Regions from separate parts of the Sorangium sp. So ce1153 genome, predicted to be linked through region 4. Evidence: riboswitches for the same ligand, from Rfam matches in the RefSeq annotation. Region 4 holds a riboswitch; each other region holds the start of a gene.

Region 1 (7,500 bases), 2.5 Mb from region 4:
AAGTACGGCGCGGTCAGCGCGTTGCAGGGGCGCGGCGCCGTGAGCAGCTCCGCGCAGGCCTCGCGACAGCCGTTCTCCGGGCACGCTCGGTCGAAGAGCGCGCAGAAGGCGCCGCACGAGGCCATCTGCGCGTCGATCGGGTCCGCGCCGCTCGCGCTCGACGACTGCGGGCCCGCGCTCACGTCTGGCGCGCCGCTCGCGCTCGACGTCTGCGGGCCCACGCTCGCGCCTGGCGCCGCGCCCGCGCCCGCGCTCGACGTGACGCCCGCGCCCCCGGAGCCCTCGGTGCTCCCGGGCGACCCGTCGACGACGACGTTCCCGCCGCAGGCGCTCGCCCCCGCGAGCGCCACGAGCGAGGCCAGGCCCGCTGAAACCAGCGTCGTTCTCATGCGGCGATACTACACCGGGGCGGGCAGGGCAGGGGCGCGCGCCCCCGTCGAGCCCGTGCGCGCCCGCGCGCGCCCGCGACTCACTCCACGGCCTGCGACTGCTCGATCGCGTCCTCGCGGCGCTCGCGGCGGTTGCACGCGAGCACCTTCTTGCGGACGCGCACCGCGTCGGGCGTGACCTCGACGAGCTCGTCGCCGTCGATCCACTCCATCGCCGTCTCGATCGTGAGCAGCCGCGGGCTGGCCAGGAGGACGTTCTCGTCCTTGCCGTGGTTGCGCACGTTGGAGAGCTTCTTCTCCTTGATCACGTTGACGTCGGTGTCGTTCGGCCGGTTGTGCTCGCCGATGATCATCCCCTCGTAGACCTCGACGCCGGGGACGATGAAGAACATCCCGCGCGGCTGCAGGTGGTGCAGCGCGTACGGGGTCGCCACGCCGGCGCGGTCGGCGACGATGGCCCCGGTCGGGCGGCGCATCATCGGGCCGCCCCAGGGCGCCCAGCCGTCGAACATCGTGTTGAGCAGGCCCGTGCCGCGCGTCGCCGTCAGGAACTCGCCGCGGAAGCCGATGAGCCCGCGCGACGGCACCCGGAACTCGAGGCGGGCGCGCCCGAAGCCGGGGTTCGTCATCTTCACCATCCGGCCGCGCCGGCCGCTGAGCCGCTCGGTGACGATGCCGACGTAGGTGTCCGGCACGTCCACGACCACGAGCTCGACCGGCTCCATCACCTCGCCGTTGATCTCGCGCGTCACCACCTCGGGGTTCGAGAGCTGCATCTCGTACCCCTCGCGCCGCATCGTCTCGACCAGGATCGCGAGCTGGAGCTCGCCGCGCCCGAGCACCACGAAGGTGTCCGGCACCTCGGTCGGCTCGACCCGGATCGCGAGGTTCTTCATCGCCTCGCGCTCGAGCCGCTCCTTCAGGTGGCGGCTCGTCAGGTACTTCGACTGCTTGCTCTTGCCGGCGAACGTCGACGTGTTCACGCCGATCTTCATCTTGATCGTCGGCTCCTCGACCACGATCCGCGGCAGCGCCTCGGGATGCGCCGGATCCGCGATCGTGTCGCCGATCGTGACCGACTCGAGCCCGGCGATCGCGACCACCTCGCCCGCGACGGCGCTCTCGACCGCGACCCGCTTCAGCCCCTCGTAGGCGTAGAGCATCTTCACGTAGCCGCGCGACTGCCCGTCCTCGCCGAGGAGCGCGACGTCGGCGCCGGACCGGGCCGTGCCGCGGACCACGCGGCCGACGGCGAGCCGGCCCACGTAGTCGTCGTGCGTCGTGTTGCAGACGATGACCTGGAGCGGCCCGTCCGGGTCGCCCGAGGGCGCCGGGACCCGCTCGAGGATGGTCTCGAAGAGCGGCTCCAGGTTCGTGGCCTCGTGCTCGAGCTCGCGCTTCGCCTGGCCGAGCTTCGCGACGGCGTAGAGCGTCGCGAAGTCCTGCTGCGGGTCGCTCGCCTCGAGGTCGCAGAAGAGGTCGAACACCTCGGAGAGCACCTCGTGGGCGCGCGCGTCGCTGCGGTCGATCTTGTTGATGACGACGATGACCGGGAAGCCGCGCTGGAGGCACTTCGAGAGCACGAAGCGCGTCTGCGGCAGCGGGCCCTCGGCGGCGTCGACGAGGAGCAGCGCCCCGTCGGCCATCATCAGCGTGCGCTCGACCTCGCCGCCGAAGTCGGAGTGGCCGGGCGTGTCGACGATGTTGATCTTGACCCCGCGGTACCGGATGCTGGTGTTCTTCGCGAGGATGGTGATGCCGCGCTCGCGCTCGAGGTCGTTCGAGTCCATGACCCGCTCGGCCACGACCTCGTTCTCTCGGAAGGCGCCCGACTGGCGGAGCATGTGATCGACGAGCGTCGTCTTCCCGTGGTCGACGTGGGCGACGATGGCGATGTTGCGGAGATCATTACGCGGCATATACGGCGGCGGCCGTGTAGCACGCGACCCACGGAGGAGCGAGCCCATCCTCGCCAGAGGTCGAACGTCCGGCCGCCGATCTCGCGGCAGCCGCTCGCTGGCGCCGGGCTCGACGGGACGACGGTTGACAGGCGATCGAGCGCCGCCATAGGGTGCGCGCCGTGCTGGTGCCTGGGCCCTTGCCCAGGCTCAATAGGGAACCCGGTGAGAATCCGGGGCTGCCCCGCAGCGGTAAGCGAGAACGACCTCCACGACGAGCACTGGCCCGAGAGGGCTGGGAAGCGGTGGACAGTAGGAAGTCGGCCAGGCCGAGAAGCTCGCAAGCCCGAAGACCTGCCAGCGCCCGGCGACGGGGAGACATCTGGCGCCGGTTCGACCTGGGAGCCTCGAGGGAGGCGGTGAGGTCCGTGCCGTCGCAGCGTCTGCGCGCGTCCCGGAGTCCGACCCGCCCCCTCGCTGCCTCCCGGTAGCCCGCGGGGGCGAGAGGTCGGTCCAGGGCATCGCCGCCGCTGGACAGCCATCCCTCCGCGCGGCGCTCGGCGCGAGCGGCCTTGAGCCGCTCTGCGCGATGCCAGCACAAGGAGGACGCGCATGCCGCGCGAGACGATCACGAAGCGCAACGGACACCGCCTCTCACGCCACCTGCTCGCCGCACTATCGATCTCGCTGACCGTCGCGCGGCTCGCGCGCGCCGAGGTCGAGGCGCCGGAGGTGCCGGCCGCCGCACCGGGAGCTGCCCCGTCCGAGCGCAAGGAGGACACCTCGCAGCGCGCCTCCGGCACGGTGGTCGCGGGCGGCGTGGAGGCGCCCGTGGACGGCAGCGCGGGGGCGCTCGCGGACGGCGGCGGCGCGAAGGCGCTCGCGGACGGCGCGGGGGCGAGCGCCGACGGCGGCGCGATCGAGGTCACGATCCAGGCGGAGAAGCCGGCGAGCGAGGCCGCCTCGCGCGTCTCGATCGGGCATCGCGAGCTCGAGCTCAGGCCGAGGCTCCGGCCGGGCGACATCGTCGAGGCGGTCCCGGGGCTCTTCGCCGTGCAGCACGCCGGCGGCGGCAAGGCCAACCAGTACTTCCTCCGCGGCTTCGACGCGGACCACGGGACCGACGTCGCCTTCTTCGTCGACGGCGTGCCCGTCAACATGGTCAGCCACGGCCACGGGCACGGCTTCACCGATCTCTACTTCGTGATCCCGGAGCTCGTGACCGGGCTCGACGGCTACAAGGGGCCTTATTACGCGAGCATCGGCGACTTCGGCACCGCGGGCGCCGTGAACTTCCGCTTCGCCGAGAAGCTCGACGAGAGCCACGCGCAGCTCAGCCTCGGGCAGTACGGGATCGTGCGCGGCCTCGTGGTCGCCTCGCCGGATCTCGGCGACGCCTGGCGCGCGGTCGCCGCGGCGGAGGTCTACCGGAACGACGGGCCCTTCCTCAGCCCGGAGCGGCTCAAGCGCTTCAACGTGTACCTGAGGGCGACGCACGACCTGAGCCCCACCGGGAAGATCCAGATGACGTGGATGTCCTACGGATCGACCTGGCACGGCTCCGGCCAGATCCCCGCGCGCGCCGTGTGCGGCGAGGGCGAGCAGGGCCAGCTGAACCCGCCGCCGTCCGCCTACGGACAGCCGTGCATCGATCACTTCGGCTCGGTCGACCCGACCGAGGGCGGGGCCACCCAGCGGCACATGGCGTCCCTCGCGTACTCGACCGCGTGGCGGGACGCCGAACTGAGCGCGCTGGCCTACCTCGTCCGCTACCGCCTCACGCTGTACTCGAACTTCACGTTCTTCAGCGAGGACCCGGTCCACGGCGATCAGATCGAGCAGAACGACGACCGCATCGTCGGAGGCGCCGAGCTCCGGCTCCGCAAGCAGCTCGAGCACCGCGGGGTGAAGCTCACGACGTCGCTCGGCGCGCAGATCCGCGCCGACGCGATCGACAAGTCCCTCCACCACGACGAGGCGCGCGAGCGGCTCGAGGAGCGCGGCAGGGCCCACGTCGACGAGGGCCAGATCGGCGTCTTCATCGAGGAGGACGCCCGGATCCGGCGCTGGCTCCGCTTCGTGGCCGGGGTGCGCGGGCAGTGGATCGACGTCAACGTGGACGACCGGCGCGAGGACCTGGGCGCGACAGGGAACAGGTCGAGCGGCTTCCGGGGGCAGATGCAGCTCTTCCCGAAGCTCACGGCGATCGTCTCGCCCGTGGCGGCGCTCGATCTCTTCGCCCACTACGGGCGGGGCTTCCACTCGAACGACGCCCAGGGCGTGGTGCTGCGCGAGGGGGCGGCGACGCTCATCACCCCCGCGACGGGCTACGAGGTCGGCGCGAGGGCCACGCCGCTCCGCGGCCTGACGCTGAGCGCGGCGGGGTTCCTCCTCGATCTCGACTCGGAGCTCGTCTGGAGCGGCGACGCGGGCGCGACCGAGCCGTCGGGGCAGACGCGGCGCTACGGCCTGGAGATCGGCGGGCGCTACCGGCTCGGGAGCTGGCTCTTCGCCGACGCCGACGCGACCTTCACCCGCGCGCGCTTCCGGGCGAACGCGGGCAACGGGAGCGCGGTGGCCCTCGCGCCGACCCGGACGCTGACCGCGGGGGTCGGCGTCCGGCCGACGTTCGGCGCGTTCACGCCGTTCGCGGCGCTCCGGGTCAAGTCGATCGGCGCGCGGCCCGCGACCGAGGACGCGTCGCTGACGGCCGAGGGGTTCACGGTCGTCGACGCGAACGCGGGGCTCCGGTGGAAGGACGTCGAGGTGGCCGTGGACGTTCAGAACCTCTTCGACGCGACGTGGCGCGAGGTCCAGTTCGCGAGCGAGTCGCGGCTGCCGTACGAGCCGGCCGCGGTCACCGGCATCCACTACTCGCCGGGGTGGCCGTTCACGGCGATGGGGCGGGCGACGCTGTACTGGCGGTGAGGGGATGCCACGCTCGAGCCCGCGTGGCCGAGCGCGTGGCCGTGGCGTGCGCGAGGCGGCGAGGGGATGACGTTCGCTACGGAAGCGGCGGCGGCAGGAGGCAGGCTCGCGACCGGCGGTACGCGCGTGTATCGTTCGCGCAGCCATGCCGACGCCCCGCGACGTCTTGCTGCTGCTGCCCCGGGCCGAGCTCGCTGCCCTGGCCGATCGCTTCGGGGTCGACCTGCCCGACCGGCGGAAGAAGGACGCGATCATCGACGCGATGCTCTCGGCGCCAGGGCTGCAGCTCGACGAGCTGCTGCGCGCTCTGCGCATCGATGAGCTGAAAGAGCTGTGCCGCGCGCTCGGTCTTGACGTTCGGGGGCGTGACAAGGCCCTCTTCATCGCGCGTCTGCTCGAGGACCGCTCCCCTGAGAGAGCGGCGCTTGTTCACGTGGGTACACAGCGGGCAACGGCGTCCAAGCTCAGCCTGGGGAGCGGAGCGCGAGAAGGTCGGCTTACGAAGGAACAGATCGTGGGCTGCCTGCTGGAGGCAGACAAACTCCTCCGGCACGCGCTCGGTCCAAGCGGGCAGCATCGGTTGACGATCGCCGTCCTGCTCCTCCTGAAGCGTCTGAACGACGCGGAACCCTCCACGTTCGACATCGCGGTGCCTGCCCAGGCGCGATGGGCGACGGTGGAAGCGAGCCTTCCGGCGGTAGACCTGGCGCTCAACCGGGCCTGCGTGGCGCTCGAGGAGAGCAATCCGGCTCTCCAGGGCGTGCTCTCCTGGGTTGACTTCACGGACGAGCGACGCTTCGGGGATCGCGCGGAGCGCCTTCGTCTTCTCCATGAGCTCGTCCGGCCCCTCTCAGGGATGTCGTTTCGAGACGGAGATCTGGCGACGCCCGACGTGCTGGGGCGTGCCTTCCAGATGTTCCTCGAGGAGGTGGACCTCCGGGACGCCAGGCGCGTCGGTGCGCCCCACCCCACGAGCGCGGTCGCGGAGCTGATGGCGGAGCTGCTCGCCCCCTCCGAGGGGATGCGCATCTACGATCCGGCGTGTGGCTACGGCACCTCGCTGATCGCGTGCGCGACATACGTCGAGCGCCGCGGCGGAGACGGGCGAAGCCTCTCGCTCCGCGGTCAGGAAGAGAGCGTCGAAGCCTGGACGCTCGCCAGGATCAACATGCTCCTGGCCGGTCTGCCGGACGCACAGATCGACAGGGGCGACGCGCTTCGCGATCCACGCATCACCGCGGACGGTCATCTCGTGACTCACGACCGCGTCCTCTGCGTTCCGCCGATCGGCCTCACGTGGTGGGGGCATGACGTGGCGGAGCGCGACCGTGGTGCGAGCTCGCGGTACGGCGTACCTGTAGGAAATCGAATTTATTTCGCGTACTTGCAGCACATGCTCGCCAGCCTCGACCCTTCGGGGGTGCTGGCGATGCTGGCGCCCGGCGGCGTGCTGTTTGACGGAGGAGCCGAGAGGGAAATCCGCGAGAGAATGCTGCAGCACGACCTCTTCGACGCGGTGGTCGGGCTCCCGGCCAACCTGCTCCCCGCGACGAGGTTTCCCGCCGCGCTCCTCGTAATGAGCCGCGACAGGCCGGCGTCGAGAAAGCGAAAGGTGCTCTTCATCGATGCCTCGCGAGGGTTCCAGAAGGAGAGGACAAGCAACCGGCTCCGGCCCGAGGACGTGACGAAGGTCGTGACGACCTTCCGGTCGGCCAGCGATGTCCCCGGGTATGCGCGCCTCGTCGACGTCGACGAGATCGGGATGAACGGGTTCAGCCTGGCAGTGCGCCGGTACGTCGACGGCGGCGCGCCGCCAAGCGACGAAGCCCCGGTGCAGATGTGGCGGCGCGTCGAGTTAAGGAACTACCGCAGCATCGCGCAGGCCAGCGTCGATCTGGCCCCCTTCACGGTGCTCGTCGGCCCGAACGGCAGCGGTAAGTCCAACTTCGCGGACGCGATCGTGTTCGCGCGCGACGTCGCGACGGACGCCGCGACCGCGATCGAGAGGCGCGGCGGCCTCGCCGGCATCATGCGCTGGCAGCCGACGGAGGAGGATGACCGAGCCGAGGTGCAGGTGGACGTCCGCGCCGCACCATCGCGCTCGGCCCTGGAGACGGACTACCTGCGTCACCGGTTCACGATCCGCGCGAAGGGCGACGGAGCCTGGGCGTTCCACAGCGAGACGATCGAGCTCTTCGCCCGAGGCGCGCCGGTGCTCTCGGTCGAGCGGACGCCCGAGGGGCTGGAAGTGGAGACCGAGCCGGGGAGGCGCGTGATTTCGAGCG
Region 2 (7,500 bases), 4.3 Mb from region 4:
CGGCGTCCGCCAGCGAAGCGAGGGTCGAGAGCTCCTCGAGCTGATCCACGAACAGGAGCGCGGCGCCGTGGCGCCGCACGAGGTCGCGCGCCACGGCCGCCGGCTCGGCGCGGAGGCGCACGGCCACGGTAGCCTCGTCAGCCTCATCGCCGTCGAGCAGCGGCGCGATCGCCGCCGCGAGCGCGATCAGCGGCTGCCGCCCGAGCAGGACCGTGACCGTCGCGACGGGATGACCGAGCGCGCCCTCGGCCACGGCCGGGAGCACACCGGCGCGACAGAGCGACGATTTGCCCGTGCCGGAGTCGCCGGCGACGAGCACGAAAGGATCGGCGCGGAGCCGGTCGACGATGGCCAGGATCTCGGCGCTCCGGCCGAAGAACAGGCGGCGGTGCTCGGCTTCGAACGTGAGCAGGCCGCGGTAGGGGTTGCCCTCGAAGACTGGCCCCTGCTCGACCGCCGGCGCGGCGAGCTGCTCGAGCGCCTCGCGGAGCGCGTCGCCGTCGCGGTAGCGGAGCGACGGATCGCGGAGGAGGCACCGGTCGACGATCGCGGCGAGCCGGGGATCGACGCTGGGCGCGGCCTCGGCGAGCGGGGGAGCAGGCTCGTGGATCCGCACGGCGATCGGAAGATCGGCGTGCGGGGGCGCGCCGCAGCACAGCTCGTAGACGACCATGCCCAGCGCGTAGACGTCGGCGCTCGGGGTGGCTGGCGCGAGGTCCCAGAGCTCGGGGGCCATGTAGAGAGGGGTGCCCGCGAGGCGCCGCGGCGCTGTTGGGGCCAAGCCATTCGCCGCGGACCTGGGCGCGGTGGCGCAGCACAGCGGGGCGTTATCGAGAGTGGACGCGAACGGAGCCGCGTCGGGCCCGGCCTGTCGAGCCGGAGGAGACACGAGATCGACGGTGGATAGGGCGCCAGCGCCGCCGAGCGGGGTCCGGGCGGGGGCGAGGCCGGCGCCGCCGGGCAGGACCGCTCGCGCCGTGCCCGCCGTCAGGTCGGATGTCGATGTCGCCTCGCCGCCGCTTTCGTGGATCGCGACCGGCGCATCGTCGCTGCTCGAGAGATCCTCGCCCGGGAGGAGCTCGGCCAAGCCGAAATCGAGGAGCTTGACCGTCCCGTCCTCTCCGATCATTGCGTTGGCCGGCTTGATGTCGCGGTGGAGCACGCCGCGGCGGTGCGCGGCCGCGAGACCGCGGGCGAGCTCGACGGCGATGGCGAGCGCTTGCCGCGGATCGACCGGTTTGTCGAGCTCGGCGAGATTTCGCCCGCGCACGTACTCGGACACGAGGAATGGGCGACCGCGCACGTCCCCGACGCGATAGACGGAGACCACGTTGGGGTGCGACAGCCGGGCGATCGCGCGCGCCTCGACGAAGAAACGCGCGCGGGCCGCCTCGCCCGGCGAGGGCACGTCGATGAGCTTGATGGCCACGAGCCGCGCAAGCAGCCGATCTTCGGCGAGATAGACGACCCCCATCCCTCCCCGGCCCAGCCGTCGGACGAGCCGGTACTCCTCAATCTCCTCCGGCGGCGATGTACCCCCACCACCCGTCATGTACACCGGCTCACCTTGCGCACAGAGATATCGCGCCCGAGCGCTGAAGTCGAATGTACAGTGTCCCTTCCCGCGCCAACCTTGGGCTGCGCTCCTCGATTGGCTGCCAGCGGCGGGAGGCATGACGCTGGTGAGCTCGTAGAGAGCACAATATTTCTGTGCTGGACATACCGATATCGATCGTCCCGAAATCCGAGCGGGAAGCACGGACATCCATCCCGTCCGAGGTCGGCGTCGACCTGGGGGAGGCGGCGCTCTCCGCAAGGTCTCACGAAAGCTACGGCGCACGCGTCCTGTACGTCGTCCGGGGTTGCCCCGCCCCACCCGGAGTCTGCGGATCTCCGCACGGTCCGGACAGCTCACCCGTCATCGAGCATGACGGTGGAACACGATTCGGAATGCAGCGGGTGCCACGATCCTCGGATACCTGTGCCTTGCTCGAGGCTCCCGGCTGTTGCCGGGCGGAGGACATCCGTGGCATCTACGGATGAATCCTCGCGGACTGGGCTCCCTCCGTCGACAGATGCTTCGCCGTGGAGTCGTGCGACTGCGGTCTCAGCGACTCTGGCAGCTGCTACAAACGGACCGGCGGCCCTGATGAAGCGCGGTACCCCTGGTAACGCATGGGGCTCCGCCCGTGCGATGGAAGGAGAGCTCCCGCACGGAGGCCATCGACGTCGAGGGCCGGCCCGCCCGCGCGAGAAGCTTCCGGAGATCGTTTTGGAGCGGCTTTCGCCCTCACGTGGACCGCTTCCCCGCCCGCGCGGAGATGCCGTATTGCTTGAGCTTGGACGTGAAGGTGCGGATAGGCATCCCGAGGAGTGCCGCAGCCCGTGTCTGGATCCCGTCCGCAGCGTCGAGCGCCTGACGCATGCGCGTGCACTCGAGATCTCGGAGCTCCTCGGCGACGGGCCGGAAGCGCGAGGGAGCAGCGGCCGGCGGCGCCGAAGCGTCCGGCGCGGGCCGCGATCGGACATCGACGCCGGCGATGCGCTCGGGCAGATTCCACGGCTCGATCACGGGGCCGTCCGCCGTGGCGGCGGCGTACTCCATGGCGTTCTTGAGCTCGCGTACGTTGCCGGGGAACGGGTGCGCGAAGAGCGCGGCGAGCGTGGCTTCCGAAAGATCGAGCGCGGGCTGCCCGGTCCGGGCGGACGCCTCGGCGAGGAAGAGGCGAGCCAAGATCGGCAGCTCACGCCGCCTGTGCCGCAGCGGGGGCAGCTCCACGACGCCGACGCTCAGCCGGAAGAGCAAGTCTTGACGGAAACGGCCGGCGCCGACCTCAGCCTCCAGATTGCGGTTCGTGGCAGCGACGATGCGGATGTCCACATCGCGCTCGCGTACGTCGCCGAGGCGCGTGATCCGCTTCGCTTCGAGCGCGCGGAGCAGCTTGGCCTGCACGCCGAGGGGCAGCTCGCCGACCTCGTCGAGGAAGACGGTGCCGCCGTGCGCTCGCTCCAGCAAGCCTGCCTTCGGCGCCCGCGCTTCCGAAAATGCGCCCCTCTCGTAGCCGAAGAGCTCACTCTCCACGAGCGTCTCGGGGAGGGCTGCGCAGTTGAGCGTGACGAGCGGCTTGGGAGCCCGCGCAGACCAGTGGTGCACGGCTGCGGCGGCGTTCTCTTTGCCGGCCCCGGTCTCGCCGAGGACGAGAACGGGCAGATCGCTCGCCGCGAGGCGCCGGATCAGCTCGAAGAGCCGGATCATGGCCGCGTCGGCGACCACGATGGCACGCCCGCCGATAACGTGCCGAACGGCGGTCTCCGAGGCAGAGGCGATCGCCCCCGGGGCGGCGACCGCCGCGGCCGTGCGCGCACCCGCGAGGAGTGTCTCTGTGTCGCCGCCGTCGAACGGGTAGGAAGCCAGTCCGCCGCGCGCCTCGGGCGCCAGCGGCGCGATTGCCTCGATCACGTCGAGCGCCGCGCTGCGCGCCGCGTCTCCGCCGAGGTCGGGAAATCCGATAGCCATGTGAGAGAGGCCATCCCAGGCGACGATGTCCACGAGGCGGAGCGCCGAGAGCGCCCGCTGCATGAGCGCCGCGCGATCCGGGACTGAGCCGATTGATACGACTGCCAGGCCGAACGGTCGCGCGAAGTCCGCGGCGCGCTCGAGCTCCTCCTCGACGCGCCGGCGCAGCCGGCCCATGTCGACGAGAGCGCTGCCCCTGGACGGCAGCTCGCGCCGGAGGATCAGCGTGGCGTCGCCGATGGTGACGACGTCGCCTGAGCCGAGCGCACGCGAGCCTTCGATGCGCTCGCCATTGACGAGCGTCCCATTGTGACTGCCGAGATCGGTGATCCCGATCTCGCCGCCAGAGGCGATGAGCTTGGCGTGCCGCCGAGAGACCGCGGTGGTGTCGATCCTGACGTCGGCCTCGTCGCTGCGCCCCAAGATGAGCACACCGTCGTGGGGGAGGGCGCGCCGGTACGACGACGACGCGTCGATTACGAGGAGATAGGAGCAGGTTTCCGGGCGGTCCGGGGAGTCCTGCAGGTCCAAGGTTTGAGTCGTCAGCGGCGAGTGCGCGGGGCGGCCCACGAGCCCAAGATTATCCTCGAACTCTGGCGTAAGCAAGTTCCGAGCCTCCTCCTTTCGACGGAGGGATCTCCTGAGCGATCAGGGGTCGCAGGACGTAGTGCACGAGCGCCTCCCTCGCCGAGGACTTGCACCTCACGCCTTTCTCTTTCTGCTCCACGTGACCACGCCGGACGCGCGAGGAGGAGAGGACCTCGTGCGGCATGCGCGCGACATCAGGTGGCCTCCTGCGGCATGCGCGCGACATCAAGTGGAGCGGGGGAGGCCGGGCAATGCGTCACGGTGTCGCACCTCGTCGAACAATGCAGCCGTAACCCTTCATTCGGCGCGCACATGGCCGCGTGACGACGAGCGCGACATCGTGTCGCAGGGCCTTGGCGGCCGGCGGCGCTAGCCTGTTTCGCCATGATCCAGAGAGCGCACGGCGGGTCTGCGAATGACGCGCCCCGTTCCCTTCACGGCGCGCGCGAGGTGAGCTCGCCCCTGCGTGTCCGATCGATGCGGAGCTCGCGCTGGCGCCGCGCGGCGGCGCTGGCCGCCGCCGTCGCTGGCGTGGCGCTCAGTATCAGCGGCAGGGCCGAGCCCGCGACGCCCAGCGAGGCCGCGGCCGAGCTCGTCGACTCGACCCCGGCGCCCGGCGAGAGGGCGCTCGCAGCGCGTCTGCTCGCGCCTTGTTGCTGGGATCAGACGCTCGATGTCCACGAATCGGAGGTGGCGCGCGATCTTCGTCGCGAGATCCGCGCGCGTCTCCGTCGGGGGGAGGCGGCCGACGTCATCGAGCAGGACCTCGTCGCGCGCTATGGCGACCGCCTCCGTGCGGCGCCTTCGTCCGGCGTCCTCGGCAAGGTCGCCCTGGGCTTGATGCTCGGCATCGCGGTGGCCTTCCTCGGTATCTTCGCCCTGCTGCGCTCGTGGAGGCGCAGCGACGCGCAGCCAGCTCCGTCCAGCGTCGCCCTCCCGGCGGCAGCTCGCGACGAGTACGATGAGCGCCTCGACGACGAGCTCCGGGAGCGCGACGCATGACCGCATCCCTCCTTATCGTGATCGCGCCAGGGCGCGGTTGTCGCTCCGCTCGCCCGGCACCCCAACATCTCGCTTGACCGGACTCCCGCACCGCAATATGTAGTGGCTCATGTTGGTGCCTCGGGCTTCGGCCCGGGGCTCAAAAGGGAACCCGGTGTGAATCCGGGGCTGCCCCGCAGCGGTAAGCGAGAACGATCTCCACGACGAGCACTGGCCCTCGGGCTGGGAAGCGGTGGACCGTAGGAAGCCGGCGAGAGCCGGAGCGCTCGCGAGCCCGAAGACCTGCCAACATCCAGCGTCGGGGAGACATCCCGCGCCGGTTTGACCTGGAAGCCTCGTGGGAGGGCGGTAGGTCCGAGCTGGCGCAGACTCTTGCGCTTGTCCCGGTTCCGACCCCCTCCCGCGTTGTCTTCCTTTCGCCCGCGGGGGCGAGCGGTCGGTCCGAAGGGCTCTCCTGGAGAGCCTCGCGCGCTCGCGCACATCGGCTGGCCTCTTCGCTCTCGCGGTCTCGACGCGAGCGGTCCGGTACCGCTCCGAACGAAGCTCGACGAGGAGGATTGCCATGCTGAGCGACACAGGGACGACGAGCAACGGCGCGGCGCCGTTGCGGCAGCGGAGCGCGAGGAGCGGAGGCGCGGAGGAGGCGCTCCCGCACACGACGATGCGGGTGAAGAAGCGCAACGGGTCGAGCGAGCCTGTCGACGTCAACAAGATCGTCCGGGCGGTGAGCCGCTCTTGCGCGGCCCTGGCCGACGTGGACGCGCTCCGCGTCGCCACCAAGACCATCAGCGGCCTCTACGACGGCGCGACCACGCGCGAGCTCGACCAGCTCTCCATCCAGACGGCGGCGTCGCTCATCGCCGAGGAGCCGCAGTACGCGAAGCTCGCGGCGCGCCTGCTCGCCACCTATATCGACAAGGAGGTCCGCAACCAGGAGATCCACGCCTTCTCCCAGTCCGTCGCCGCCGGGCGGCGGCTCGGCCTCATCAACGAGCGGCTCCACGGCTTCGTCGCGCAGAACGCCCGCAAGCTGAACGACGCGATCGAGCCGGGGCGGGACCACGAGCTCGAGTACTTCGGCCTGCGCACCCTCTACGATCGCTACCTCCTCAAGCACCCCGAGACGCGCCTCGTCCTCGAGTCGCCGCAGCAGTTCTTCCTCCGAATCGCCTGCGCGCTGTCCGAGACGGCGGCGCAGGCCGTCGAGCTCTATCACCTGTTCTCGTCGCTCGATTACCTCCCGAGCTCGCCCACGATGTTCAACGCCGGGACGAGCCACGAGCAGCTCTCGAGCTGCTTCCTGCTCGACTCGCCCGAGGACCACCTCGAGACCATTTACCAGCGCTACACCGATGTCGCGATGCTCTCGAAGTTTTCGGGTGGCATCGGGCTCGCCTACCACCGCGTGCGGTCGCGCGGCTCGCTCATCGAGAGCACCAACGGGCATTCCAGCGGCATCGTGCCGTGGCTCAAGACGCTCGACGCGTCGGTCGCGGCCGTGAACCAGGGCGGCAAGCGCAAGGGCGCCTGCTGCGTCTACCTCGAGCCGTGGCACGCCGACGTCGAGGAGTTCCTCGCGCTGCGCGACAGCACGGGCGACGAGGCCGCGCGCACGCACAACCTGAACCTCGCGAACTGGGTCCCGGACCTGTTCATGAAGCGGGTCGAGGCGGACGGCGAATGGAGCCTGTTCGACCCCAAGGAGGTGCGCGACCTCCCCGATCTCCACGGCGACGAGTTCGAGCGCCGTTATGCCCAGGCCGAGGAGGCGGGACTCGCGAAGAAGACGATGAAGGCGCGCGAGCTCTACGCGCGGATGATGCGGACGCTCGCGCAGACCGGCAACGGCTGGATGACGTTCAAGGACAAGGCGAACCGCGCCTGCAACCAGACGGCGTTGCCGGGCCGGACCGTGCACCTCTCGAACCTCTGCACCGAGATCGTCGAGGTGACCTCGAAGGACGAGGCGGCCGTCTGCAACCTGGGCTCGATCAACCTCGCGCGCCACACAGGGAAAAGCGCTGCCGGCACGATCCTGTTCGATTTCGACAAGCTCGCGCGCACGGTGCGGACGGCGGTCCGCCAGCTCGATCGCGTCATCGACCTCAACTACTACCCCATCGATTCCACGAGGCGCTCGAACCTCCGCTGGCGGCCGGTGGGGCTCGGGCTCATGGGCCTGCAAGACGTGTTCTTCCAGATGCGCCTGCCCTTCGACGCCGAGGCCGCGCGGGAGCTCTCGCGGCGGATCTCCGAGGAGGTGTATTACCACGCGCTCTCGACGTCCGCGGACCTCGCCGCCGAGAAGGGGCGCCACCCGGCGTTCGACGAGACGCGCGCCGCGCGCGGCGAGCTCCAGTTCGACGCGTGGGGCGTGGTGCCGGAGGACACGG
Region 3 (7,500 bases), 3.9 Mb from region 4:
CAGCACGCCGGCGAAGCGCCGCGCCAGCGCGAGCAGCTCGACGAGGGCCGCGGGCGCGCCGAGGCCGGCGAGGGCCGCCTCGATCTCGGCGGGCGCGGCGGCGCGGGAGAGCCACCGCAGCACCGCGGCCGCCGCGAGGACGCGGGCGCCGAGGGTGGCGGCGCGGCGGGCTCCCTCGCGCGTGACGGCGTCGAGCGGGAACGCCGCGCCGGCGAGCAGCGGCTCCCCCGGGGTGAGCGCGAGCGCGAGCGCCGCCGCGACCCCGCCGATCCACGCGGCGGGCGCGAAGGCGCGGAGGATCGCGCCGGCGGTCATGCCCTGGAGCCGGAGGGCCGCGCACGCGAGCAGGAGCAGCGCGGCCGGGGTCCAGGGCGAGCGCGCGCCCGCGGCGACGCAGCACGCCGCCACGGCGGCCCCGAGGCGCAGCCGGGGGTCGACGTCGCGGAGGCGCTCGCGGCGCCGCGCCGGGGGGTCAATCGGCACGGAGGCCCTGTCCGCCGGGCTTGCCGGCGGGCTGATCGGCGCGCTCCACGAAGAGCACGCGCGCGTAGTAGCCGATGGCGAAGCCGGCGAGGAGCCCTGCCCAGAGGAACGCGAAGAGGAGGAGATCGCCCTCCAGCCCGGCGAACAGCGGCCCCGTGTCGTGGCGCCCGGCGTCCTCGGCGACGCGGCGGACGACGGCCTCGTCGACGCCGTCCCAGGAAGCGCCGCCGCACCCGGCGAGCCAGGCCGCCGCGGCGAGCGGCAGCGCGGCGGCGAGCGCGGGCCGCGCGAGCGCGGCGGGCCGGCGCGGCGCGGGCCGCCGCGTCACGACGCCCCCGCGGCGAGCGGGACGACCCGGAGCCGCTCGAGGATGTCGGGTCGCCGGGCGCGCAGGAAGACGAGCGCCCCGGCGGTCATGGCGCCCTCGAGCAGGCCGAGCGGCAGCTGGGTGGGGATGAAGGCGACGGCGACGCCCGTGAACATCGAGGTCACCGAGCCCTCGCCGGCGAGCCCGAGCGCGAGCTCGAGCGCCGTCGTCGCGTACGTGGCCCAGTCCGACGTGACGCCGGCCAGGAACCCCGCGACCCAGAGGTTCGCGCCGCAGCGCCGCGCGAGCCGGAACACGAAGTATCCGGTGAAGGCGCCCGCGATGCCCATGGACGCGACGTCGGCGCCGAGCGTCGTGAGCCCGCCGTGCGCGAGGAAGAGGGCCTGGATGAGGAGCGCCACGACGGTGACGAGGACGGTCATCCAGGGGCCGATGAGCACCGCGGCGAGCCCGGTGCCGCACGGGTGGGAGCAGGTCCCTGCGGTGGGCACCGGCACGGGCATGCACGAGATCGCGAAGACGGCGGCGGCGACGAGGCCGACGAACGGCTTGTAGAAGGCGTCCCGCTGGGTGCGCTGCCGGAGCAGGTGGAGGGCGATGGCGACGAAGGGCAGGGCGAGCGCGTTCCAGACCGCGCACCAGCCGAGCGGCAGGACGCCCTCCGCGAGGTGCATCGCCGCCGCGGGCCGCGCCGCGAGCAGCGTGGCCAGGAGCACGGCAAACGGGAACACAGGGCGGCCGGGAAGACCGGTTTGGGCGCTCCGGGTGAAGTCCGCACCCGGACGCCACGAAGACGTGCGCAAGCTGCACCTCGTGGGACTCGGGTAGGTCTCCCGGCTCATGGGTTCAGGGAGCTGCTCCAGCTCCCGGCGCTGCGTCCACCTTCCCGGGTCTCGTGGGCAGGCCCAGTGGTCTTCGGATGCAGCTCCCCATTCACGGTGGCGGGACCGCGCCGGTTTCGCACCGGCTTCCCTGTTATGCCCCTGAGGGCACCCGAGGAATGGATTGTCAGGTGGATGCTCGGTAGTCCCGTTTCGCGCCCGGCGTCAAGGAGGTCGCGTCCCGGCCGCTGCGGAGGCGCCGGCCCGGCGCCGCGCGCTCGCCGGTGAGCTCCCGCGGGCTCCCCTCGCGCTTCTTTGCGGCAGGTGCGGCGCACGGCGGGCGCGGCTGACGACGGACGACGCGGCTCACGGCGGATGCGGCCGACGGCGGACGACGCGGCTCACGGCGGATGCGGCCGACGGCGGACGCCGCGGCTCATGGCGGATGCGGCCGACGGCGGACGCCGCGGCTCATGGCGGATGCGGCCGACGGCGGACGCCGCGGCACACGGCGGGCGCGGCTGACGGCGGACGAAGCGGGTCATGGCGGAAGCGGCCGACGGCGGACGAAGCGGCTCATGGCGGAAGCGGCCGACGGCGGACGAAGCGGCTCATGGCGGAGCCGCGCTGCCGGTACGCCGGCCGCGCGAACTCCCACCGTCCAGCCCGCCGCGCGCCGTCCGAGCCCCTCGCCGGAGGTGCCAGCACCTTGTTGCTCACTCCCTGGCGTTGCTGCGAGCGAGCGACCCGAAGCTTTCCTGCGCGCCGCCCGCCGGATGTTCCGCCTGACGGCAGACAGGCTGGGCCAGGCTGAGCTCCCTCTTATCGATGCAATCAATGCAATGGTGGAGGCCGAGAAATTGACCCAGACGCACAGGCAAGAGTGGTTGGTCAGGTTCTATCCTCTGCTTCCGTAGTAAACGCTATTTACATATCCTTCACACGTCCCCTGCGCACGGCGCTGCGCGCGACGGCGCCCTCCTCGGAGGCACGCACCAGGCGCTGCCGCTCGTGCGCCCGGTGGCCGGTGCGGCGCGGCCTTCGCACCAGCGTGCTTGGTTCGGCCGGGCCCTTTACTTATGGAAGTCGGTGTTCCGCGCCCGGCGCGCGGCGCGCGAGCGCTGGTGTTCTCTTTTCTCAGAATTCGAGGAGCTCATCGCGCGAACGCTGAACTCTGCGGATGAGTATGCCCGGCTCGGACGTGCATTTCAGGATATCGCCGGTGTGCGCGTCGCGTCGTCGCCTGGTTGCCTTCACGCCGTGAGCAATCCGCTCACTGGCGCGCATGCCTTGCACTTTGTGATCGACAGCGCGCTTCCGGGTGCCACACTCTGCTCACCGCATGCGCGCCGGCGCAGCCCCCCAGCCCGGCACGCATGCGGTCTTTCCTTGCACACCGCGGTGGACGTTCGATGTTCAGGCGCGGTTCACCTGCCGCGCTCATGTCGGGTCCCCCCTTCCGGCATGAGACGCGGTCTTTTGCTTTCTGGTTGGTTACCTTCTGGTTGGCCGCTCGTTACTTCCCGGTGAACTCAGCCTTCGATTTCGCCAGGAACGCTTTCATTCCGAGCTTCTGGTCGTCGCTGCCGAAGAGGGCGGCGAACGCCTGGGCTTCCAGCTCGTTGGCGGCGGCGAGGTCGAGGCTCTCTCCGCGCAGGATGACGCGCTTGGCGGCGGCGACGGCGAGCGGCCCGCGCGAGGCGATCTTGAGGGCGGTCTCGCGGGCGCGCGCGAGGAGCTCGGCCGCCGGGAACACGGCGTTGACGAGCCCGATGGCGAGCGCCTGTTCGGCGGTGATCATGTCTCCTGAATAGACGAGCTCGCGCGCGCGGCCGACGCCGACCCGGCGCAGCAATCGCTGGGTCCCGCCGAACCCCGGGATGACGCCCAGGTTCACCTCGGGCTGGCCGAGCCTGGCGCCTTCCGCGGCGTAGATGAAGTCGCAGGCGAGGGCGAGCTCGCAGCCGCCGCCGAGCGCGAAGCCGTTGACGGCGGCGATCACGGGGAAAGGGGCGGTCTCGATGAGGTCGGCGAGGCGGTGGCCGGCGTCGGCGAACCGCTTCGCGGCGATGCTGTTCATGGCCGCCATCTCGGCGATATCGGCGCCGGCGACGAACGCCTTGCCGGCGCCGGTCAGCACCGCCGCGCGGACCTCGTCGCCCTCGGCGGGCGCGAGGAGCTCGTGGAACGCCGCGGTGAGCTCGCCGAGGACGGCGGGGTTCAGGGCGTTGAGCTTGTCGGGCCGCTGGATGGTCACGGTGGCGACGTGGCCTGTGCGCTCGACGGCGACGAACTGGAGGGGACCGCGCGCAGGCGCCCCCGGCTGCTGTTCTTGAGCGGTCATGGACCGTGGCTAGCAGCGCGCCGCGCCGGGGGGAAGCGCCCGCCGTTCCCCGGGAAAGGCGCCATGTCGTGCCCGCTCGCGCCTGCCATGCCTGGCCCGAGGAGCCGCTGTCGGCCGCGCGGCGGGGGCTGGCCCGAGGCTCGAGCCCACCTGTCCCCGCCCAGCGGCGCATTCTGGAATGATCATTCCAGAACGATCAGCCCCGATGCGCCGCTGGAGCGAGGGACACGTGAGCCCGGCAGATGCCGCGCGGCGCGGTGAGCAGGCGTTCCAGCTCGGCAACCCGGCGAGGCGTCCCGTGCAACCAGGTACGAACTCGGGCCGCGAACTTTTGTGGTGGCGAATCGTCTTGTATAACGCCCGAACTTCCGTTATAACGGACGAATGTTCACTTTCCTCGTTACCGCGCGGACGTTCGGGTCTCACGCGGGGGCGTGCTGTCGAGCGAGCACCTGGCGTTCTTGCTGTAGCTAGCCGCATGCGCCGCGGCGCGAGCTGCGGCGCGGAGAACAGAGCGAGGCAGCGCGCCCGCGTCCATGGCGACGCGCCGCGCTGCCGTTCGTCGTGACGGCCGAGCCACGCGGCTCATCACCGTCAGAGTCCGCCCTTCCTCGAGGCGCGCCCGGCGGAGCTCCGCCAGCGCGCGAGCCGAGGCGTCCTTCAGGATAACGGCGGGCGCTCGCGCCGACGACGTTCGACTCCTTCATGCGGCTGCTTTCAGCACTCCCAAGGAGACATGTATGAAGCGGTTCTTCGAACGTCATCGATGGATTGGTTCGGCGCTCGCGAGCGGGCCCTGGTTGCTCGCCACGCTGCTCGGCCCGATCGGCTGCGAGAGCGACGACAGCTCGGGCAGCGGCGGCAGCGCCGGTCAGACCGGCAGCTCGAGCGGGGGATCGGGCGATTCCACGGTTGGCGCCGGCAGCACCACGGGCACGACGGGCGGCGCCGGTGGCGGTGGCAACTCGGGCGAAGGCGGCACCGGCGGCGCGACGGGCGGAGGTGGCAACTCGGGCGAAGGCGGCACCGGCGGCGCGACGGGCGCCGGCGGAGGTGGCAACTCGGGCGAAGGCGGCGCGGCGGGCGCTGGCGGCGGTGCAGCGGGCTCGGGCGGCGCCGGCGGGGCCGGAGGTGCTGCGGGCGAAGGCGGCGGCGGTGCAGCGGGCTCGGGCGGCGCCGGCGGGGCCGGAGGTGCTGCGGGCGGGGGCGGCGCGGGCGTCGAGCTGCCCAACATCGTCACGATCGTGGCCGACGATCTCGGCTTCTCGGATCTCGGCGCGTTCGGCGGCGAGATCAGCACCCCGAACCTCGATACGCTCGCCGCCGAAGGCCGCATCCTCACCGGGCACCGCTCCGGATCGCTGTGCGCGCCGACCCGCGCGATGCTGGTGTCCGGCACGGACAGCCACGCCGTCGGGCTGGGCCGCATGGGCGGTGGTACTGGACCGCAGGCAGGGCAGCCCGGCTACGAGGGCCACCTGACCGACAACGCGCTGTCCGTCGCCGAGATCCTGAGAGACGCCGGCTATCACACGTACATCGCCGGCAAGTGGCACCTCGGCGACCAGGAGGATCAGAGTCCGCCGGCGCGCGGCTTCGAGAAATCGTACGTCCTGCTCCCCGGCGTGGCGGCGTTCTTCAACGAGTTCTCCGACCCGCCCACGACCGCGCAGGGTCAGCTCTATCGCGAGGACGGCGTGTACACGCAGCCGCCGCGCGACTTCTACGCGACCGAGTTCTACACGGACAAGCTGATTCAGTACATCGAGAGCAACCGCGCCGACGGCAAGCCGTTCTTCGCGTTCGCCACGTACACCACGCCGCACTGGCCGCTTCAGGCTCCGCCAGAGTACATCGACAGGTACCGCGGCCGCTACGACGCGGGCTACGACGCCATCCGCGAGCAGCGCCTCGAGCGGCTCAAGAGCCGCGGTGTGATCCCCGCGTCGTTCACGCCGAATCCTCGCTTGCCGAGCGAAGGCAGCCACCCGAAGACCTGGGAACAGCTGACGCCGGAGGAGAGGACCTACGAGGCGCGGCGCATGGAGATCTACGCCGCCATGGTCGAGAACCTCGACGCCAACATCGGCAGGTTGATCCAGTACCTCAAGCGGGTCGGCGAGTACGAGAACACCTTCATCTTCTTCCAGTCCGACAACGGCGCGGAAGGTGGCAATCGCGAGGGCTTCGCCGCAACCGACCCGAGCCGATCCGGGCCGGTGGTGAACACGCTCGAGAACCTGGGTCGACCGGGGTCGTACATCGGCGTCGGACCCCGCTGGGCCGAGGTGAGCGCCACGCCGTTCCGGCTGTGGAAGAGCTACACGAGCGAGGGCGGCATCGCCGTTCCGGCCATCGCCCGGCTGCCGGGTCAGCACGAGTCCAGGCCGCAGTTCGACGGAACCACGCACGTGATCGATTTTCTGCCGACCGTGCTCGAGCTGGCCGGTGTGCCCGATCCGGGGAGCACCTACAAGGGCAGGGGAGTCGAGCCGATCAGCGGGCGCTCGATCCTGCCGGTGCTCGAGGATCGGGCGACCGTCGTGCGCGCGCCCGGTGAGACGTTGATCTGGGAGCACGGCAACCACCGCTACGTGCTCCGCGACAACTGGAAGCTGCTGTGGCTCAGCGCGCCCTACGGCCCGACGCCGCGCGCCTGGACTCTGTACGATCTGGCCGCCGACCGCGGCGAGATCAACGACGTCTCCGCGGCTCATCCGGACGTGGCGGCCGAGCTCGCCGCCGCGTGGACGCAGTACGCCGCCGACCGCAGGGTCATCCTCACCGAGTAACCGCTCACCCTGCCGCACGCGAGACCCGGGCGTCTCTGCACGACACGACCCGGGTCTCGCGGCGGTGCTCGCCTCCGCTCCGCCCATGGCTGATTCCCGACTCGTTCGCTGGTGGCCCATCGCCGCCCTGACCCTGGCGCTCGCCGGGCTCGTGGTCTGGCGCGCGCTCGCGGGCGCCCCCGCCCTCACGCCGGCCGACGCCTCCACGGCGAGCGCTGCGAGGGCGAAACCCGGGGCGGCGCACGGCGACGCCGCGGAGGCCTCGTCAGCTGCCGCAACGCCGGTAGGCCCGACGGAGCGCTCGCCAGAGCGCGCAGCGACTGGCTTCGTCGGCAGCGATCGCTGCGCCCCGTGCCACGCCGAGGAGCACGCCGCGTGGCAGGGCTCGCAGCATGCGCGGGCCATGCAGCACGCGAGCGCTGCCACCGTGCTCGGGAACTTCGAGGGGGCGCGCCTGCGTTACGCCGGTCAAGTCCACCGCTTCGAGCACCAGGACGGGAAATACTGGGTCACCACGGACGGCCCCGATGGCCAGCTGCACCGCTACGAGGTGCTGTACACCTTCGGCGTCGAGCCGCTCCAGCAGTACCTCGTTGCCGGCCCGGGTGGACGCCTGCAGGCGCTGCCGTTCGCGTGGGACTCGCGCCCCCGGGCACGCGGGGGGCAGCGCTGGTATCACCTGCACGAGCGCGAGAGCGTGCGCGCCGGCGACGTGCTGCACTGGACCGCGGC
Region 4 (7,500 bases):
CGGCCCGTCGTCGAGGGTCCTGCCTCCTGCGGCGTAGTGGTCGACGACCTCCTCCAGGGTGGCCACGCTCCCGTCGTGCATGTAGGGCGCCGTCAGCTCCACGTTGCGCAGCGAAGGAACGCGGTATTTCCCCTTGTCCGCCGGGTCGCCGGTGAACTCGAACAGCCCCTCTCCGCCGGGCGGATAACCCCCGTCCGGGTCGAGGTTGTACAGGCCGGTGTTGTGGAAATCCATCTCCTCCTGCTTCGTCTCGGCGCTCCGGAAGGCGGTCGTGAAGTTGATCCCGCTGTGGCAGTGATAGCACTCGAGCCGCTCGGAGAAGAAGAGATCCATGCCGCGCAACGCGGCCTCGGACATCGCGCCCGCCTCTCCGCCGTACGTAGTACGATCGTACGCGGAGCGCCCGGAGATGAGCGTCCTCTCGAACGTCGCGATCGCCTTCACGACGGTGTCGAGCGTGATCGGCTCGCTCTCGCCGGGGAACGCGGCGACGAACGCTGCCTTGTACGCATCGTCGCCGCGGAGCCGGCCGAGAACGACGTCCTCGGCGCCGGTGATCCCGAGCTCGACCGGGCTCTCGCCGAACATCGGGACGAGCGCCTGCTCCTCGAGCGACGACAGCGTGGGGTTGCCCCACGTGAGCAGCGGGAAGTAGGCGACGTTGGCCAGCCCCATCGCGTTGCGCGGAATCGCGTCCCCCGTCGAGCCGGTCGGGGTCACCTTGCCATCGGCGAGCCCCCTGTCGCGCTCATGACACGAGGCGCACGCCATGGTCCCGTTGCCCGAGAGGCGCTTGTCGAAGAACAGGGCGCGCCCGAGCGCGACCTTCTCCTCGGTCATCGGGTTGTCGGGCGGCACCCACGGCTTCGGGAAGCCGACGGGCAGGGCGAGCTCGTAGCTGTCGACAGGCGGAATCGCTTCCGTCTCGCCCGCACACGACGCCACCGCGAGCGCGAGGAGCGCCGCCGACGTGCTCGCGCGGGTCACTCCAGCAGAATGCGGCGTTGCTCGTTGTGACACAGGTTGCAAGCTCCGGAGATGGTTGGAAATGGCATGCTGTTGGTCCCCCCTCCGGCCGGTGCCCGCAGGAAGATGAACAGCTCCTGGTCCGGGAAGGGCAGCGACTCGGTCGTGAAGAAGTTCCCGTTCCCGTCGACGGCGAGCGAGAGCACGAGATCTCCTTCGCCTTGGGCGTCTGTGCGGAGCTCGACCGTTCCGCCTGGGACCGGCGTGCCCGACGGCGCGTACACCGTCCCGGCAGCGGTGAAGAGCCCCTTGCCAGGCCCATGGGGCTGGTGGCAGCCCATGCAGTTCAGCCCCATGTTGTGGCTGCGCGTCTCCGCAGCAGCGCTGATGTTGTCCACGTTGAGCGCCGGATCGCGCTGGAAGCCAGGGTCGCCCGGAAGGACCTCCGCGTCGCTCGGCTCGTCCATGTCCTCGTCGGAGGAGCCGCAGCCGGCAAGCGCACAGATCAAGAGCGGCGCGAGGAGACTGGCCGCTGGTCTATGAAGGTACATCTCACTCCACCCGGAACGCGGTTTGCGGAGCGGACGGGCTCGCGCCATCGAAGCCCATCCCGAGCGCCTTGAAGACAGGCGGGCACTCGGGATCGCCCTCGAAGGACATGCAGCCGGAGGTGCGATCCGTCATGCCGTCGACCTGGTGGTCGAGGTCGGACTCAGCATAGAAATTGGCGATGTCGAAGACGATGGTGCTCGACTCCGGGTCGACGCCGTCGATGCGTATATCGGCGACGTTGTCGGCGGCGCACGAAAAGCCTTCGTTGACGGTACCCTCGCATTTCGTACCTCCAAGGTGAAAGAAGTACGTCGGGTTCATCGTCGAGATGAGGTCGAGGCGGACGAACTTGTAGCCGCCCTTCCACGACCACCACATGCCGGGAATGTTCAGGGGCGCCGGGGCTGTCGCCGCGTCCAGGTGGTTCATCTCCGGGGGTAAACCCAGGTTGAACCTGATACCGGCGTAGTCGCCGGCCGGGGCGGTTCCCACGATCTCCGTCCTTGTCTCCGGGCTGCCGGTCTCGCATGAGCCCGTGCCGTCCTCGAAGTCGAGGAACGCGACCTTGTCGCGCTGCCAGATGCCGTCCTGCTCGAGCGAGAGCGGCTCCTCGGAACCGTCGTCGTGCACGAGCCGGACGTCATGGATGTACATGCGGAAATCGAGCGGCTTTACCGCCGATCGGGTCGTGCCGACTCCATCGAATGTGGTCGCGCAGGAGAATGGCTTTTCGCCGACCTTGGCGGCAAAGCTCAACGCAAACGTCTTCACGGCGACGTCCTCGTCGCTCCCGCTGCACCCGCTCAACGCCGCGAGACAGGCCACGCCCAGGAACGTGACACGAGCCATCGAAACAACCATCGGACAACCTTTCAAGCTACGAGGCCGCAGCGTCGTCACCACCGCGCCGGAGCGGATCACACCCTACTCGAAAGTTGGCTCTCCTGGGATGCATCAATTTGTCGCACCTCGCGGCCGTCCTCCAGGGGGGCGCCGGCGGCATCCATGAGAAGATGTGTCCCAAAAGCGCCGATGAAAAGCCAGTGTAGACGCACCTGAGGCAGCTCAGACAGATGGCTGTCGGGGTTGCATGCACAGGCAACATGGCCACCGAGAGACACCTCGAGGAAGCGACGCCTCGGAGCGCGTGAGAGGCTCCGGGCCGCCTGGAGATAGCGCCCTCGTTGATCTCGGTATCCCAGACAGAAAGGCACGCCCTTGTCGGCACGCCTGGCCTTGCGCGGTCGAGGCCGGCCATCTGGGACGCGCTGGATGACCGCGCCGCGCTGGCATCCGGGCGGAGCCGGCACCTCGGTGTTGACACCCCGCGCGAAGTCTGCAACGAGTCGCCCCGCCATCGGTGCTCGTCCGGCCATCGCCTGGCGAGCTGAAAAGGGAACCCGGTGAGAATCCGGGACTGCCCCCGCAGCGGTGAACGGGAACGACCATCACCATCAAGCACTGGGCCAAGCAGTCGAGCGGCCTGGGAAGCGGTGATCAGTAGGAGAGCGACCGGCGACGGCCGCAGCGCCCGTGAGTCCGAAGACCTGCCGAAGGTGCGCGTGCCGGTGCTCCGGCGCGCGCTGACCTGAGCCTTCGAGGGGAAGGCGCGCAGGCTCTGGATCACCTCGCTCTCGCGCGGTGCCGTGGCCCGTCACGCAGCTCCCTCGCTTCGGCTCTCAGCTCACCCGAGCAGTGCTGGGTCGACGCGGGCAGGCGGGCGCGAATGGGATCATGGCTTCATCGTGTGACTCGACCTCCGCGGCGGCGCGGCGGCGCAGCGTGCTGGCTCGCGTTCGCGGCCGGCAGCGCGGTGGCGGGCCCGCGGGCCGCCCGCGCGGAAGAGCTGCGCAGCCCAGGCGGCGAGCAGGCCGGCGGCAACGCGGCCGCAGCCGCAGCCCCGCTGAATGCGGCCGCAGCCGCAGCCCCGCTGAACGCGGCCGCAGCCGCAGCCCCGCTGGAGGTGCGCGTCGAAGGGGATAGCGTGCGCGCGCCCGCGCCGCCCAGGGACAGATCCGTTGCCGGATCGGTGCTGACCCGCGACCGCCTCACCGGCGCGGGGCTCGAAGCCGCGGACGTGCTCCGCACGCAGCCGGGCGTCCAGGTGACGGAGTCGGGCGGCTTCGGCGGACCGGCGACCGCCGCGATCCGGGGCGCGACCGCCGCGCAGACGCCGGTGTACCTTGCCGGCGTCCGCCTGAACGACGATGTCGCGGGGACAGCGGATCTCTCGCTCGTGCCCCTCTGGCTGGTAGAGCGGATCGAGATCTACCGCGGCAACGCCCCCATCGAGGCCGACCGCCTCGGGCCAGGCGGCGCGATCTTCTTCGAGCCGCGCCGGCCCTCCCGGGCGACGGCCGGCGTGGGCGCCATGGCAGGCTCGTTCGGCGCCAGGCGCGGGTGGGCGTTCGCCGGCGCCAGCGCGGGCCCGGTGAGCGCGCTCGTCGGGGTGAGCGCCGAGGCCGCGGCGAACCGTTATGCGTTCGTCGACGATCGCGGGACGCTCTTCGACGCGAGCGACGACACCGTGCAGCGCCGGCGGAACGCCGACGTGCGCACGATCGACGCCTGGGCGCTCGCGCGCGTCGATCTCGGCCACGGCGCGACCCTCGACGTGCTCGCGAACGCGACCGACCGCGAGCAGGGCGTGCCGCGGCTCGCGCTCCTGCCGTCCCGGAGGGCCCGCGGGGGCTCCCTGCGCGCGCTCTCGTCCATCGTGGCGCGGGTCCCGTTCGGCGCCGAGGCGCAGCACACGCTCGAGGCGCGCACGTCGTTCATCGAGGCGCGCTCCGAGTTCGATGACCCGCTCCTCGAGCTCGCGCTCTTCACGCGCGAGCTCCGCGTCGGCGGCCGCCGCCTGGAGCAGACGCTGGGGGCGACCCTCGACCTCTCCGACCACCTCCGGGTGCGACCCATGCTCTCGGTCGCGCGCGAGGGCATCTCGCGCGAGCCGGACGACATCCCGCTCGCGCGCGCGCGGCGCTCTTTCGCGCGCGGCGCCGTCAGCGCGGAAGCGCGCCTCGGGGAGAGCGTCACGCTGCACGCCCTCGCGAGCGGGGAGTGCCACGCCACCGGCGCGGACCCCGAGCGCCCTTGCGATGTCCTCGCGCCGGCAGGGCGCTTCGGCGTGGAAGCCGGGAGCGAGAGGATCCGGCTGCTCGCGACCGTGGGCCGCTATCTCCGCGTCCCGACGCTCGGCGAGGTGTACGGCCTCTCCGGCGTCGTCCACGGCAACGCGGGGCTCGAGCCGGAGTCCGGCGTCACGCTCGAAGCCGGGATCCGGGCGCAGACGCGGCGCGGCGCGGTGCTGCGCGGCGCCTACGTCGACGCCTTCCTGTTCGGGCGCGCGGCCTCCGGGCTCATCGCCTACGCGCGCGCCGGCCAGGGCTACGTGGCCCCGTACAACGTCGGCCGCGCCCGCGTGCTCGGCGCGGAGCTCCTGACGGGGATCGAGGTCACCCCGTTCCTGCGCGCCGAGGTCGCGGCGACGCTCCTCGATCCGCGGGACACGACCCCGGACCGGATGACCGCCAACGACGTCCTTCCGTTCCGCTCTCGCCTCGTCGTCGCCCCGCGCCTCCACGCCGGATGGAAGCGCCCGGGAGACACCGTGTTCTCGGGCGCCTCCGGCGAGCTCCGGGCCGTGTACCAGTCGAGCCGGTACGCCGACCCCGCCGGCCTCGGCGTGATCGCGGAGCAAGCGACGGTCGACCTCGACGCAGAGGCGAGGTGGTTCCGGGGGCACCTCGCGGGGAGAGCGCGCATCGCCGATCTCCTCGACTCGCGGCGAACGGACGTCGTCGGGTATCCGCTCCCGGGACGGAGCGTGTTTTTCACACTGGAGTCAACATGGTGAAGATCATTCATTGCGCGATCGCACTCTCGATCCCGCTCCTCGGGTGCAACGTGGATCCGCCGCCGCCGTCGACGGGCGGTGTTCACGTCGGCGGTGACGGTGGAGGTGGCGGCGGACGCGGAGGTGGCGGTGGAGGCGGTCCGGACACGCCGGGCGCCTGCGAGCGCGGCGTCGTGATCGTGACGAGCGATTACCAGTCGACCAACATCGCGATCTCGGAGCTCGACGGAACCACGCTCTCGCCCTCCTTCGTGTCGAGCGGCGCGACGAAGCCGGGGCTCAGCCTCGCGCTGTCGGGCGACGTCGACGTCCCGGCGACGGCGCCGCCGTCCGGACGCGTCGTCCTGATCGACCGGTACGGCACGAACGTGCTCACCTGGATGGATCTCGAGACCGCCGAGGTCATCGCCCAGCTCCCTGTCGGGCAGGGGTTCGAGTCCAACCCTCACGACTACATCGAGGTGGGCGAGGAGCGCGCTTTCGTGTCGCGCTTCGGGAGCAATCCGGCCCCGGGCGCAGAGCCCTTCGACGAGGGCGGCGATCTCCTCGTCCTCGACACGAAGAAGTACACCATCGAGGGGCGCATCGCGCTCCCGGAGGAGGACGAGGGTCTCCTCCCGTGCCCGTCGGGGATGACGCGCGTCGGCGAGGACGTGGTCGTGTCGCTCGATCGGCTCGCGGCCGACTTCTCGCGGGAGGGGGAGGGGCGCTTCGTGGGCGTCTCGCCGGAGCAGAACGCCGTCGCGTGGACGGTCGACATCCAGGGGCTCTACAGCTGCGGACGCGTCGCCGTGTCGCCCTCGGGCGATCGGCTGGCCGTCGCCTGCTCGAGCCGCTTCGACGCGGACGCGATGAAGTTCGATCCGGCGACGAGCGACATCGTGATCTACGACGCTCGCTCCACCCCTCCCAGGGAGCTCGAGCGGCTCGGCGTGGCCAGGAAGCTCGACGCGGGGATCCAGCCCTCGCTCGCCTTCGCGTCCGAGGACGTCCTCCTCGCGAAGACCTACGGAGGCAACGCGTCCCCCGGAGACACCGTGTTCTCCGTGAACATCACCACGGGCGACGTCGCAACGCTCGGCGAGGCGACGCAGCCCTTCGTCCTCGGCGGCGTGCACTGCTCGCCCGGTTGCGGCGATGTCTGCCTGGTGAGCGACGCGGAGAAGAACAAGCTCCGGCGCTGGAAGGTGACCGCGAACGGCGCGCTCGAGCCGCTGGAGGACGTGACCGTCGACACCGAGATCGGGCTCCCGCCGCGATCGATCGGCGGAATCTGATGCGGCGCTCCAGCGGCGGAGGACGGGTGAGATGACCATGCAAGGGATCGGCGCCGAGCGCGCCGCGAGCGCGCGTGAAGCGCCGACGGCCTCGCGTCCGGGCGGCCGCGCGCTCCTCGCGTACGCCGTCCTGCTCGCCGCGCTCGCGGCGGTCGCCGCGGCCTCGCTCGCGCTCGGCACGGCGAGCCTCTCCGACGCGGGCCTCCGGGCGACCCTGCTGACGCTCCGCGCCGCGCGCCTCGGGGCGGCGCTCCTCGTCGGCGCCGCGCTCGCGGTCGGGGGCGTCGTGGTGCAGGGCCTGTTCCGGAACCCGCTCGCCGAGCCGTCGGTGCTCGGCACGACCGCCGGCGCGGCGCTGGGCGGCAAGATCGCCCTCCTGGTGGTGGAGCTCGTCGTCGCCGAGCGCGGGATCCGCGGGCTGCCCCCGGAGATGGTGCTCCCGGCCGGATGTCTCGCCGGCGCGATGGTCAGCCTGGGGCTCGTGCTCGTGCTCGTGCGCGCGCCGGGAGACCTCCTGAGCCTCCTCCTCGTCGGGTTCCTCCTCTCCTCGCTGTTCTTCAGCCTCGGGAGCCTCGCCACGAGCCTCGCGCAGGAGCGGTGGGAGCTCGGCCGCGCCGTCGTCGCCTTCGCGCTCGGCGGCCTGTCGGGCACGAGCCCCAGGCACGTCGCCCTGGCCGCGCCGCTGGTGCTCGCCGGCGTCGTCGCCGCGTGGTTCTGGGGGAAGCCCCTCGACCTGCTCCTCTCCGGGGAGGAGGAAGCGGCGTCGCTCGGCGTGGACGTGCCCCTGGTGCGCCGCTTCTGCATCCTCTGGATGGCGGTGCTCACGGCCGGCGCTGTCGCGCTCGGGGG

Evidence for each region. Region 4 has a riboswitch for cobalamin ahead of WME85_RS16320 (TonB-dependent receptor). Riboswitches for the same ligand answer to the same signal wherever they lie in the genome.
Region 1: linked by a shared signal. The riboswitch ahead of WME85_RS07350 (TonB-dependent receptor) and the one ahead of WME85_RS16320 (TonB-dependent receptor) in region 4 are both predicted to bind cobalamin.
Region 2: linked by a shared signal. The riboswitch ahead of WME85_RS00780 (ribonucleoside-diphosphate reductase subunit alpha) and the one ahead of WME85_RS16320 (TonB-dependent receptor) in region 4 are both predicted to bind cobalamin.
Region 3: linked by a shared signal. The riboswitch ahead of WME85_RS02265 (energy-coupling factor ABC transporter permease) and the one ahead of WME85_RS16320 (TonB-dependent receptor) in region 4 are both predicted to bind cobalamin.

What each region holds. Positions count from the first base shown of each region.
Region 1 covers NZ_CP150361.1:2,058,636-2,066,135, forward strand. The annotation lists gene WME85_RS07340 (hypothetical protein) at 1-389, opposite strand, end outside; gene typA (translational GTPase TypA) at 470-2,356, opposite strand; cobalamin riboswitch at 2,457-2,663, shown strand; gene WME85_RS07350 (TonB-dependent receptor) at 2,900-5,215, shown strand; gene WME85_RS07355 (hypothetical protein) at 5,292-6,047, opposite strand; gene WME85_RS07360 (N-6 DNA methylase) at 6,072-7,500, shown strand, end outside.
Region 2 covers NZ_CP150361.1:211,374-218,873, forward strand. The annotation lists gene WME85_RS00765 (nSTAND1 domain-containing NTPase) at 1-1,552, opposite strand, end outside; gene WME85_RS00770 (sigma 54-interacting transcriptional regulator) at 2,291-4,048, opposite strand; gene WME85_RS00775 (cytochrome c-type biogenesis protein) at 4,583-5,107, shown strand; cobalamin riboswitch at 5,204-5,411, shown strand; gene WME85_RS00780 (ribonucleoside-diphosphate reductase subunit alpha) at 5,670-7,500, shown strand, end outside.
Region 3 covers NZ_CP150361.1:635,143-642,642, forward strand. The annotation lists gene WME85_RS02255 (CbiQ family ECF transporter T component) at 1-483, opposite strand, end outside; gene WME85_RS02260 (hypothetical protein) at 473-811, opposite strand; gene WME85_RS02265 (energy-coupling factor ABC transporter permease) at 808-1,485, opposite strand; cobalamin riboswitch at 1,618-1,823, opposite strand; gene WME85_RS02270 (enoyl-CoA hydratase/isomerase family protein) at 3,149-3,976, opposite strand; gene WME85_RS02275 (arylsulfatase) at 4,717-6,768, shown strand; gene WME85_RS02280 (multiheme c-type cytochrome) at 6,854-7,500, shown strand, end outside.
Region 4 covers NZ_CP150361.1:4,557,191-4,564,690, forward strand. The annotation lists gene WME85_RS16305 (MbnH family di-heme enzyme) at 1-987, opposite strand, end outside; gene WME85_RS16310 (hypothetical protein) at 984-1,433, opposite strand; gene WME85_RS16315 (MbnP family copper-binding protein) at 1,519-2,421, opposite strand; cobalamin riboswitch at 2,860-3,087, shown strand; gene WME85_RS16320 (TonB-dependent receptor) at 3,266-5,374, shown strand; gene WME85_RS16325 (hypothetical protein) at 5,368-6,651, shown strand; gene WME85_RS16330 (FecCD family ABC transporter permease) at 6,683-7,500, shown strand, end outside.